4 regions of the Vibrio sp. 9-16B-A1 genome follow, and region 1 is predicted to be linked to each of the others. Evidence: predicted binding sites of a transcription regulator. Region 1 holds the regulator's gene; each other region holds the start of a gene.
The links. Region 1 encodes PurR, which represses purine synthesis genes. Its sites were predicted from a motif close to TNANGNAAACGTTTNCNTNA; they were not measured.
Positions count from the first base shown of each region.

Region 2: the regulator PurR is predicted to act here: its motif matches at 1,183-1,202, upstream of purE (5-(carboxyamino)imidazole ribonucleotide mutase).
Region 3: the regulator PurR is predicted to act here: its motif matches at 2,101-2,120, upstream of ACVB80_RS13630 (phosphoribosylaminoimidazolesuccinocarboxamide synthase).
Region 4: the regulator PurR is predicted to act here: its motif matches at 1,676-1,695, upstream of glyA (serine hydroxymethyltransferase).

Region 1 is NZ_JBSDZD010000002.1:213,966-217,174, reverse strand. Features, by position in the region: gene ACVB80_RS04685 (TfoX/Sxy family DNA transformation protein) at 87-677, opposite strand; cyclic di-GMP riboswitch class I at 785-887, opposite strand; gene purR (HTH-type transcriptional repressor PurR) at 1,047-2,051, opposite strand; gene torD (molecular chaperone TorD) at 2,358-3,005, opposite strand.
Region 2 is NZ_JBSDZD010000019.1:2,741-5,949, forward strand. Features, by position in the region: gene hemF (oxygen-dependent coproporphyrinogen oxidase) at 1-463, opposite strand, end outside; gene tsaC (L-threonylcarbamoyladenylate synthase type 1 TsaC) at 521-1,078, opposite strand; gene purE (5-(carboxyamino)imidazole ribonucleotide mutase) at 1,272-1,757, shown strand; gene ACVB80_RS21970 (5-(carboxyamino)imidazole ribonucleotide synthase) at 1,763-2,875, shown strand; gene ACVB80_RS21975 (DNA topoisomerase family protein) at 2,938-3,209, opposite strand, start outside.
Region 3 is NZ_JBSDZD010000007.1:249,251-252,459, forward strand. Features, by position in the region: gene ACVB80_RS13620 (phospholipase A) at 1-121, shown strand, start outside; gene ACVB80_RS13625 (transporter) at 426-833, shown strand; gene ACVB80_RS13630 (phosphoribosylaminoimidazolesuccinocarboxamide synthase) at 891-1,994, opposite strand; gene ACVB80_RS13635 (SulA-like leucine-rich domain-containing protein) at 2,311-2,742, opposite strand; gene ACVB80_RS13640 (hypothetical protein) at 3,020-3,202, opposite strand.
Region 4 is NZ_JBSDZD010000006.1:88,359-91,567, reverse strand. Features, by position in the region: gene treC (alpha,alpha-phosphotrehalase) at 1-294, shown strand, start outside; gene ACVB80_RS11630 (YitT family protein) at 790-1,401, opposite strand; gene glyA (serine hydroxymethyltransferase) at 1,750-3,000, shown strand.

The DNA.
Region 1 (3,209 bases):
CACGTACCACGTACCACGTACCACGTACCACGTACCGCGCAACCAAAAACACCGGCATCAAGCCGGTGTTTGTTCACGTTAAATTTTTAGCCCACCTGACTGAGCAGTTCATCACGCCGGGCCTGTGGAATAACAGACCAGTGACTGCCGCGGATCGCTCCCTCAAGCGCCCATAACAGTTCTACGCCCACTTTGCCTGAATGGCTTTGCTGGATGGCTTTATATGCGCCTGCTGCACCCTGATTTTGCAGCTCTTCCACACTGCAGATACCGGCTTTTTTAAGCATTCGTTCGGTACCAAGGCGAAGATTAGGCAGATCTTTCAGACGGTCAGGTTTGGCCTGAGCCTGCTGCTCTTTCTCCTGGCGGGCAATTTCGAGTGCGTGGGTGGCTTCTTCAATGATGATGTTCGGTGTCTGCCACATTGCCTCTGGCAGGGCGAAGTATTTGGTGACCACGGGGAAGCCGCGTTTTTTGTAAATGTAAGGTTCGAAGCCGGCCAGTTTGAAATCTTTTGCTTTCTGGTTGTCAGCGCGGATGAAAAGGGTATCGCCAACCACCAGTGCAAACATTACGTCGTCCGCGAAGACGCCGAAGCCTCCGAACATTGAACGGGATTTAATAGTTCCCAGACTCTCGAAGAGTCTCAGCGAGTTTTTTAGAGTAGGTTTGTTCATGCTGTATGTCCCGGTTTAGAAGTTCCGCCACTAAATTCAGGTCCGAGCATTTGAGCAAATCGATGCATGACTGATAGCGCGAGCTCGCGCTGGTGTGCATATTTGCCATCGGCAACCCCGCTACCATCCCAGTCCCTGACACGTCTCAGTTACTGGATTAGGCCGGTGGCTTTGCGTCCCACCCTTTCAGGTGGTTTGCCCTGTGCGTGACATCAGTTCAGGTTTTCATTTGAAATCGTATTTCGGAGAAAGCCTGATATAAAAAATAATAGTGAAAAAGCGGAATTAACATCACACTCGTCTGCATTTAGTGTGACATTGATCCAAATAAAAGCACGCGTTATGCGTGCTTTGTTTCATTATGCTGCCTTATCCAAGGCGTTTAACTGACTTACGTTCAACCAGCTCAGGTTGCATCTCGAACACGCGGCGCTCATGTTCTTTATCTTTGATGCGCTGCAGCAGCAGCTCGAATGCTGTTTTACCCACACGGCGTTTAGGCTGGTGGATGGTCGTCAGTGGTGGCGAGAAGTACGCCGACAGGTCCATGTTATCGTAACCGATCACGGAAACATCATCAGGGACGCGTAAGCCTTTTTCCTGAAGGCGGCTGATAAGACCCAGCGCCATGGTGTCATTGAAGCAGAACACAGCGGTCGGACGTTTGTCCATCGCCAGGATTTGCTCTGCTGCCATGACAGCAGTATCACATTCGAAGTTACCTTCAATGATGTTCTTCTCTTCGAATGGCAGACCGGCTTCTTCCATTGCGCGTTTGTAACCGGCGATACGCTCTTTACAGATCGCTTTCTCAAACTGACCAGACAGACACATAATGTCTTTGTGGCCGTTTTTGATCAGATAACTGGTCGCCAGGTAGCCACCTTCTTCTGAGTTATCGATGATCTTATCGGCACCTGAACTTTCAGGGCCCCAGTCCATGATAACTTTAGGGATGTCCGCGTGAGCATCAAGCATTTCACGCAGCTCTTCGGTCAGGTCAGAACACATCACCAGGATGCCGTCGACACGTTTTTCTGCCAGCATGCGGATATAGTCGCGCTGCTTTTCGTAGATACCGCCTGTATTACACAGGATCAGGGTGTAGCCCTGGCGGTAACAGTAGCTTTCCACACCATCAACCACTTCCGAGAAAAACGGGTTGGTTGACTGGGTGACCAGCATACCGATAGTACGGGTAGTATTACATTTCAGACTGCGCGCTACGGCACTCGGAGCATAGTTTAGCTCTTTTACTGCCTGCAGCACTTTTTCCTGCGTTGCTTCAGCAACAAAGCGGGTTTTGTTAATCACGTGCGAGACTGTGGTGGTGGACACCCCAGCTAAACGCGCAACATCTTTAATTGTGGCCATATATTTGTTCCTGTTTCTGCCGTATGGGCGCTTTTATCAGTTCTGCCGCAGGGGAAAAGGCCATACTGCGGTCAGAAAAGTTGGCGTGAAAAGCGAACCTGGCTGAAAACATATCTGTTAAAAAACAAAAAACCGCTAACTAACAGCGGCTTACCTTGCTTTCCAAATGGTTTATCATATTTTATCGTTTGCGGTCACAATTCTAGACTCATAATTGAGACCTGACAATCATAAATATGTCATTTTGCCGCGTTTCCATCACACAAATTAATTTTTCTTAACGCCAGCTAAAAAGGTCTGGCAGGCCTATTCGCCCGCCAGGTAGTGTCCGTCCAGGATCAGGAAGTCATGCAAAAGCGACGCTACCGCGGCATAAAAACCAAACTCGTCAAACTGCTGACATTTTTGCTTAAACTGAGGAACCCAGCTCAGCAGGTACTCATCAATGAAGGCTTTCTGTTCCAGGAGCGATGCTTCGAACTTCTCCGGTTTTTCACACTCGTTGGAGCGGATGATGAGGTTACCCAAAAAATCGAGCTCAACGGCCAGGTGATCCGCCGGTTCGTTGAAGCCTTCCTGCATTGAAATGCCTTTTTCCTGCATCAGTTCTTCCATCTGCCGGGCAGGCTCATCATTGAGCAGGCCGCTTTTGCCAATGTACATCGAGGCATAGGGCAGGGCGGCGTTTTTGTCAGTGGTCAGGAACAGACCACAAAAGTCAGCGGCCAGTTCGATCATGGCATCTTCTCTGTCCTGCAGACGGTTAAGGGCATCAACCAGGGCGGTAGTGGACGCTTTCAGCTGCTCTGTTTCACCCAGGCCGCTGATGAAGCTGCGGATCTCAGGGGTGTGATAGGTCGCCAGCTCTTTTTCATTGATCTCCCTGGCAAAGAGGCTGGACAGCCACCAGTATATTTCGGCACGCTTTTCGTTAAACAGCTTGCTCTCTTGCATGTCGGGTACTCCGTAAACTATTGATGTGGCGATTGTATCGCATATATATGAACAGCATCCGGTCGGGTTATGTAAGAAAAAGTGTTGTTTTGACAATATGTTAACAGTCGTCTCCGGTTTGTCTTGCATCAATAAAACCCGGGAAACACTATTAATTTTAGCCTATTTGCTAGAAATGTAACGGATTGTGAATAGAATAATAAT
Region 2 (3,209 bases), on a different contig from region 1:
GGGCCGTATCGTGCCAGTGCTGGCAATCCTGCTCAAACGGGTAGAAGGGGGTCAGGTCGAATCCGCCGCCAAACCACCAGATCGGCTCTTCTCCCTCTTTTTCTGCAATAAAAAAGCGCACATTGGCGTGGGAAGTAGGCACATAGGGATTTTTGGGGTGCATCACCAGAGAGACCCCCATGGCTTCAAACCTGCGTCCGGCCAGTTCCGGGCGGTGAGCCGTTGCAGAAGCAGGCATCTCCTTTCCCTGTACGTGGGAGAAGTTCACCCCACCCTGTTCGAAGACATCACCGTCTTTCATGACCCGGGTGCGGCCTCCGCCACTCAGGCGCTCTCCCGGCTCCCTCTGCCAGGCATCTTCCGCAAAAACTGCCCGGCCGTCGGCCTGTTCAAGCTGATGACAAATCTGATCCTGCAGCCGGAGCAAATACTGCTTTACCGACTCTTTATCTATGGCTGACATGACTTTTCCTTATTATTTATCGTTTCCATCCTTTTTAAGTCTTTTCAGCCCGGGATGCTAGCCCTGACGCAGCACCTGGCCGGTTTTGGCATCACGGATTTCACTCGGCTTATCACGTCCGCCGGTTTCTCCTTCCAGCAGTACCACTCCGGTGTGGCCCAGTTGCTGTCTCACTTCGTCATTGTTCATGCACGGTGGCTGACCGGTCAGGTTCGCGCTGGTTGAGGTGATCGGCTTACCAAATGCCGCACAAATCTCCTGCACCAGCGGGTGGTCAGTCACCCGGACAGCGATGGTATCAAACTGACCCGATACCCAGCGGGATACCCTCTCGCTTGCCGGCATAATCCAGGTCACCGGGCCCGGCCAGCTGGCCTGCACCGTCTCCAGCTGAGTCGCGGTCAGCTGACTCTCATCGATATAAGGCAGCAGCTGCTGATAATCACCGGCGATCAGGATCAGCCCTTTTTCCACCGGGCGCTGTTTCACATCCAACAGCTTCTCTACGGCGGCCGGAGAGTCAGGATCGCAACCCACCCCAAACACCCCTTCGGTTGGGTAAGCAATGACTTCACCCTGTTTCAGCGCCTGCAACGCTGCGTCAAAATTCTCCACGTCTCTGTTCCTGTAATCTGACTGTTTAGCCAAAGTGTACAAACTAATTCTGGTGCTGCCCAAAGCTATTTATTTATAAAATGTATCGAAAACACCTTCATTGATGACGCAAACGTTTTCCTTACCAGGAAATCCCCGTATAATGCGCGCAAAATATCACCTCACCCAATTTAAACGCTTGAAGGAGTTTGAGATGAAAGTCGGTATCATCATGGGTTCGAAATCAGACTGGCCAACCATGAAACTTGCAGCAGATATGCTGGATCAGTTTGGCGTGGAATATGAAACAAAAGTTGTTTCTGCTCACCGCACCCCACAACTTCTGGCCGACTACGCTAACAGCGCCAAAGAGCGTGGCATTAAAGTGATCATCGCCGGTGCCGGTGGTGCAGCTCACCTGCCTGGTATGGCAGCCGCTTTCACCAGCGTCCCTGTACTGGGTGTGCCGGTTCAGTCCCGCGCGCTGAAAGGTATGGATTCCCTGCTCTCTATCGTACAGATGCCAAAAGGTATCGCGGTAGGTACTCTGGCCATCGGTGAAGCGGGTGCAGCCAACGCGGGTATCCTGGCGGCGCAGATCATCGGTACTTCTGATGAAGCGGTCATGGCGAAGGTAGAAGCGTTCCGCAACGAGCAAACCGAAACCGTTCTGGCCAACCCAAACCCGGCAGAGGACTGATAACCATGCAAGTGCTGGTACTTGGCGCGGGTCAGCTTGCCCGCATGATGTCGCTTGCAGGCGCACCACTCAACATCTCTGTCTCAGCGTTTGATGTGGGCAGTGAAAACATTGTCCACCCGCTGACTCAGCAGGTGATCAGTCACGGTCTTCAGAGCGCCATCGACAGCGCTGACGTGATCACCGCTGAATTTGAGCACATTCCCCATCCGGTACTCGACGTATGTGAGCAGAGCGGTAAGTTCCTGCCAACCACAGACGCCATCAAAGCCGGCGGTGACCGCCGGATTGAAAAAGCACTGCTGGATAACGCCGGTGTACGCAATGCCAAATACGCGGTGATCGAAACCCGCGAAGACTTTGACCATGCGATTGAAAAAGTCGGCGTTCCTATGGTGCTGAAAAGCGCGCTGGGCGGCTATGACGGCAAAGGTCAGTGGCGGCTGAAAGATGCAGCAGACGCTGATGCAATCTGGCCGGAGATGGCAGAGTGCATTGCTGCCACACCAACTCAGGCGATCGTAGCCGAAGAGTTTGTGCCATTCTGCCGTGAAGTATCGCTGGTTGGTGCCCGTGGCAAAAATGGCGAAGTGGCAGTTTACCCGCTGGCAGAAAACGTCCACACCAACGGCGTACTGAGCCTGTCGACTGCGATTGAAGAACCAGCCCTGCAGGAGCAGGCGAAGCAGATGTTTACTGCGGTTGCCGAAAGCCTGGATTACGCGGGCGTGCTGGCGCTGGAGTTTTTCGATGTGAAAGGCGACCTGTTGGTCAACGAAATTGCACCGCGGGTACACAACTCCGGCCACTGGAGCCAGCAGGGTGCGGCGGTATGTCAGTTTGAAAACCACCTGCGTGCGGTGTGCGGTCTGCCTCTGGGCGATACCCGCCTGCTGCGTCCGACCTGCATGGTGAACATTCTGGGCGAAGATCAGCTGCCGGCAGAAGTGATGACGATGCAGAGCTGTCATGTTCACTGGTATGGCAAAGAGAAGCGTCCGGGCCGTAAGATGGGTCACATCAATGTCTGCGCTGACAGCCAGCAGCAGCTGGAGCAGGAGCTGGTTAAGCTGGGACAAATCCTTGACCCGGTGGCATTCCCTGCCCTGCCACGCTGACAGCACACACAGACTAAAAAGGCGCCCTTCAATCAGGCGCCTTTTTTAATACTCTTTAATACTTATTGTCCCGACTGGGGATGCTGGCACTTGCGGCTGGCACACACCACTTTTAACCCGCCCGCGGTTTTCTTTTCCATCAGCAGCATATAGCCACACTCTTCACAGCGGCCGCGAACCGGCTTTGCATTGAGGGCAAACTTACACTTAGGGTACTGATCACAGGCGTAAAAGGTTTTGCCATAGCGGGATTTACGTTCCACCAGCTGGCCTTTGCCACATTCAGGGCAGGCAACATGGTTGCTCTCCTGCTCAGGCTCCGGCTTATCCATCG
Region 3 (3,209 bases), on a different contig from region 1:
CTTCAACGAACTTATTGGAATCTACGCACAGATTTACCACGGTTATGGTGAAACCCTTATCGAACATGACTTTAAGCACACCCGCTTCGGGCTTGGGCTGAAGCTGGTTAACTGGCAGTAGAATTCTTTTTATTAGTGAATTTAAATATATGTTTTTCGAACATGTACTTGCTGTGTTAATTCTTTGCTCTGGTTATTTCTTTTCCCTCCCCAAAGCGGGTATAAAAGACTATTGTTTTATATCATATTGCTATATAGCGATTCCTGGTCAATAGTGGGTATGTTGAAAGTGAACGTCGCTGATTTATCAACATTTAAGTCAGTAACTTAGGTACTCAGACGGGGCTTTTTATCATACATACGCAATATCGCTCATCAATAAAAAGACTATAAGAGCGACAGTTTCCACAAAGTCGGGGGGCAGTATGGAACACCAGCATTCAAATGGAATCGTTTTTGATTACACCAATTTTCTGGGCGCGAGCTGTAAGAAGAAGTGGACCTTTCTGGAGGCGCTGCAGTCAATAGCACCTGTGTTTGGCAGTGCCTGGAGCCACAGTATGGAAGAGCTGAAAACACCGGAGGATAAACTCTGGGAGCGGGCACTCAATGCGCTTTCAGCTCAAAGCAGTGATGAGTCCAACCTCGTCCGTCTGGTTGAACTGGCGCGCTCAGAGGGTATTGCCGAGTTTACGGTGAAGATGCCCTATGATCTCGACAGCGATCAGAAGAGTGAGATCCGCGATAAATGCGGTTGCCGCATCACAGATATCGGTGAAGAGGATTTCTTCATCGAACTTGAGCCGGAGACAGCCAAAGCCGCAAGTTATTGAGATAATAAAAAAGGAGACCAGACTGGTCTCCTTTTTTCATGTCGTGTGATGTGGTGATCAGTCGATCAGGCCGTAATCACGTGACAGAACATCGATGATTTCTGCTTTCGGGTTCGCGCTCAGCACGATTTTCTGACCTGTGATTCTCTCTGCGATGTCAGTGTAGGTTTTTGATACCTGCATCAGCGCCTCTTCCGGCAGCTCGTTGTTACGGGCCAGTGCTTCACGCTCGTCCATGCGCTCTTTGTTGAGCATGATGTCTGCATCCGGGAAGTGGCTGAGCAGGAACTGGCGGAAACCTTCTTTGGAGTTTTCCACGATGTCGCCTGTCGCGTATGCCGCTTTGTCCCACATGCGGGATGAATCCGGGGTACCAACTTCATCCATGTAGATCAGTTTTTCATTACCGGCGGCGTCTTCAACGTAGCCAAATTCAAACTTGGTGTCGACAAAGATCTGGCCCGCTTTATCCAGCGCATCGCTTATTACGTTAAAGCCTTCTTTCAGCAGCTGCTCGTATTTGGCAATGTCATCCTGAGAGCTGAAGTTAAACGCTTCAAAGTTGTCTTCGATGTTTCGGCGGCTGATGTTGACATCGTCTGCTTCCGGAACACCCGGGATGCCTTTCAGGATACCTTTGGTCGATGGGGTGATCAGCAGCTCAGGCAGGGCCTTGTCTTTTTCCAGGCCTTCCGGTAGCTCAATGCCACAGAACTGACGCTCACCTTTTTCGTAGGCACGCCACATAGAACCTGTGATGTACTTACGGCAGATGGCTTCGATTTTAACCGGTTTGGCTTTTTGAACAATCCATACGAACGGGTGGGGAATATCCAGGATATGGCTGTCTGCCAGGCCATTTTGTTTAAACAGCTTAAACCAGTGGTTAGAGATAGCATTCAGCGCCGCCCCTTTACCCGGCACGCCTTTCAGGCTGTTCTCGCCGTGCCAGATACAATCGAAGGCAGAAATTCGGTCACTGATCACCATGATCGCCAGTGGCGCGTCTTCAGCGACATCGTAGCCTTTCTCTTTGATCAGGCGGCGGCTGTCTGCTTCTGTCAGCCAGTAGACAGAGCGGACTTTACCACTGTGAACGGGTTTATCAGTGCGGATTGGGAGGTCATCGTTGACTGCAAGTACTTGATCAGCAAGGCTCATTGCGACATTCCTATAAGAAGATTAACGTCAAATCAGTCAGGTGCACAAGATGTAATGCACCAGGAATGCTGGGCATGATACCAGAACTGACAAACACTGCCAGAGAAAAAGCAAACGTTTGCCTTTTGCGCTTCAAATCGTTAGCGACAGAAGAGGTAATAACAGCAGAAACAGGGCAGGAAGAACCAATAGATCAAAGCTAACAGAGAAAACCGGAAGAAATACGGGAACGACTACAGGGTGGAAAGAGTCCCGGGTATACAAAGAAATACAGAGAAGAGGCTCTGCCTGGCAGTATAGGCAGAGCCCCGAAGGATCAGTGGTAACGGATGGCCTGAGGCTTTGCGGCCAGCTCGCTGACGAAATAGACCTCACAACCCAGCTGCTGAGCGCGTTGCTTAAGGTGACGTCTGTCAATTTCACTGATTGCGTCACTGGCGATCACTGCGCTGGCGTTGCCGGACTGCATTGCTTTAAGTACCAGCTCTTTCTCGGTCAGCTGACGTGAGGGCTGCATCTGAACCAGGTGCGAAGTGGTAAAACGGGCCTGCTGCAGCCAGGTTGCGTTCGGTTTTGGACAGTTGGCTGTAAACAGCACCCATTTGGAGCGTCGGGATAACCGGGCCAGACGGTTCATTACAGGTTCGCTGTTGCGCAGGTCTGTAGAGTGCGCAGTACGGGTTGCCTGATTCAGAGGCTGATGAGCCGGTGTTGATTGCTGTTGCTGAGTACGGGTATTTGAGTACATATCCACTGTCCTTTTATACATACTGTATATGTAAACAGTACTGCCGAATTGACTAAATTGCAAGCATAAAGATCCCGGAACAGATCACAATTCCAGACTGAGGTGTCATAAGTTATTGATTGTTATGAAGTTAACTTGTGTCCGGGAAGTGGCGAATGTGCAGTTCAGAGCCGGGTGTAAATTGAGCAGCTATGGGGCTTACAGTATAACTACTGTATATAAGGTGAGTTTATACAGTAGTCATACAGGTGTTTTAGGGGGATAGGGGGTATAAGTATCAGGCAGCGTTTGCGTGAAGTTCGCGTTCGGAGCGTACTTCCTGGTTGAATAATCTGACATCCAGGGTGGCGAGGTCGTGACACTGTTTACATGAATGGTGGGATTTTCCGTCGATATAGTCGTGGCGGGCGAGCAGGCTGGGTTGTTTGCACCAGTCGCAGGTGCCCTCTGTAGTGAACATAGATTCT
Region 4 (3,209 bases), on a different contig from region 1:
TTCTATCAGCGTCTTATCGCGCTGCGTAAAGAGATCGCGGTAATAACTGAGGGTGACTACACCGATCTGATGCCGGAGCACCCACAGGTGTTTGCCTACCGCCGCCGCAGTGACTCCCAGACGCTGATTTGCCTGAATAACTACTATGGAGAAGAGGCGCAGGTTGAACTCGGTGATGTGGAAGGAGCGCGTTACCTGCTGGGTAACTACAGTGATATGGAAGGCGCGCCGGTCAGCGCGAACCTGACTCTTCGCCCGTACGAAACCCGGGTGATATTAAAAGAGCACGGCTGACCCCCGGCCATGCATCCTCAGTTTTAAACGGGAGAGAATTGGGGAGTTCGGGCGGTTGCCCAGGGCTTTGCAGCGGAAACGTTGCAAAGCTCTTTTTTATTGGCCTTTCTGAAAAGCGGGTGGAGAAGGGAACTTTATCTTCAGGTCTCTCCCTGGTCATCCTGAACGCGCTCCCGTTAACCAGCCACGCACTGCGGAAGTTAAGCGCGATTCAGGATCTGCTTTCAGCGTGGGAAAAACTTATCTCGCAGTGGCGACTCTTCATTGTTGCGGCAAGCTCGGTGACAGGCGTTCGCGTACTTATACGGCGCTTTGAGCAGATCCTGAATCCAGTTCAGGATGACCCGGTGGGAGTTGTTGAGGGAGAAGATAACTAAATGTGGTGATGGGTCGGACGGCTGGGCGCAGCGGGAGCAGGGGGGTATTGAACGCTTGAGGGGCCTGACGCACTTAACCTGATGTCAGTGACCGGCCCCTGAGATATGGCGGTTTAAGTTACTTCGCTTTACCGGTATAACTCACCACGTAGCGGGTTGGTTTATGGTTCATTGCCAGTACCACGTTAAGCATAAAGGCACCCAGAACCGAAATCGCGATTACCTCTGGTGAAACAAAGAAGAAAGAGGCGATCAGGATGCCGCAGTCAATGATCATCTGGCTCTTGCCGACAGAGAAACCGGTTTTGTCCTGGATCAGCAGGCACAGTACGTTAAACCCACCCAGGCTGGTGCGGTGGCGGAACAGGATCAGCATCCCCAGTCCCATCAGCAGGCCGCCAATCAGGGCACAGTAAATCGGATTCACGCTCTCTATGGTCAGTACGTACGGCAGGTGATCGGTGATAACCGAGACCAGTGCGCCGGAGATCAGGCTGGTAAACGCAAAGCGCGGGCCGAAGCGCAGCCACGCCAGCGCGTAAAACGGGCAGTTGGCGATAAAGTACAGGGTACCGAAGCTGAGCGGGACAAAGTGGGTCATCAGCAGCGCCAGGCCGGTGGTGCCGCCGGTCAGCAGTTCTGCCGCCTGAAGAAAGTAGACCCCCTGAGCAACGACAAAAGTGCCGGTCAGAATCGCAATCCAGTCTTCGCGTTTTGTGTGTTTTTCCATCACTTACCATGTTTTCTCATGAATAACTGGCGCGGATAGTAAGAAAAAAGTGTAATTTTCGGTAGCTTCAGGCAATTAATAGTCGTAACCTGTTGTAAGTGACACTTTACACCCTGTAAAGGCGATGGTTGACACCTGCGGCTCAGGAGTTAATCATATTCACCACACCGATGACAGGGATTAATGGTCATCATGAAGAAATTGCACAATGAAAGTGTTTTTTAACACTTTATGACCTGGATCAATTTATGTAGAATGTCGTCAACTTCAACGGGGACGAAAACGTTTGCTTTTGGTCGTTGTGTGGTTTTTTTGCCACTTTGTAATTATCTGAGTCAGGAGATACAGATGTTAAAGCGTGATATGAATATCGCCGATTATGATGCTGAGCTATATGCAGCAATTCAGGAAGAAACTCTTCGTCAGGAAGAGCATATTGAGCTGATCGCTTCGGAAAACTACACCAGCCCACGTGTAATGGAAGCTCAGGGTTCTCAACTTACCAACAAGTACGCGGAAGGTTACCCTGGCAAGCGTTACTACGGTGGTTGTGAGTACGTAGATAAAGCGGAAGCGCTGGCGATTGACCGCGCGTGTCAGCTGTTCGATTGTGAGTACGCGAACGTTCAGCCACACTCAGGCTCGCAGGCAAACAGTGCTGTATACATGGCACTGCTTAACCCTGGCGATACTGTTTTGGGCATGAGCCTGGCGCACGGTGGTCACCTGACTCACGGCTCACCGGTAAACTTCTCCGGTAAGCACTACAACGTTATTCCTTACGGTATCGACGAAGCCGGCCAGATCGATTACGACGAGATGGAGCAACTGGCACTGGAGCACAAGCCGAAAATGATCATCGGTGGCTTCTCTGCATACTCACAGATCGTAGACTGGGCGCGCATGCGTGAAATCGCAGACAAAGTTGACGCCTGGCTGTTCGTAGATATGGCACACGTTGCCGGTCTTATCGCTGCAGGCGTGTACCCGACTCCGGTTCCTCACGCGCATGTTGTGACTACCACGACGCACAAAACCCTTGCTGGCCCACGCGGTGGTCTGATCCTGTCTAACGCGGGTGAAGATATGTACAAGAAGCTGAACTCAGCAGTATTCCCTGGCGGTCAGGGTGGCCCTCTGATGCACGTAATCGCTGGTAAAGCGGTAGCGTTTAAAGAAGCGATGGAGCCTGAGTTCAAAGAGTACCAGCAGCGTGTGGTGCAAAACGCCAAAGCCATGGTCGCTCAGTTCCAGGAGCGCGGTTACAAGATTGTTTCTAACGGCACTGAAAACCACCTGTTCCTGGTTGACCTGATTGATAAAGACATCACAGGTAAAGAAGCAGACGCGGCGCTGGGTGCAGCGAACATCACCGTGAACAAGAACTCGGTACCAAACGACCCGCGCAGCCCGTTCGTGACCTCTGGTATCCGCGTAGGCTCTCCGGCGATCACCCGCCGCGGCTTCACCGAAGCAGACTCAAAAGAGCTGGCAAACTGGATGTGTGACGTTCTGGACAACATCAACGATGAGTCCGTTATCGAAGCAACCAAAGCTAAAGTGCTGGAAATCTGTAAGCGCCTGCCGGTTTATGCGTAACCGGTTCAGCGTTTGTTGAGATTAAGGCGCCCTCAGGAGACTGGGGGCGTTTTTTATTAAGGCTCTGGGCCCTGGGGGAGATCGCGGTAGTTACTTTTGATACATCTGGCTAATGGGGCTTGACGCCAGGTTCAGGGCCGGGAAATATCTTGCAGCGCCCAGCGCCCAGCGCCCAGCGCCCAGCGCCCAGCGCCCAGCGCCCAGCGCCC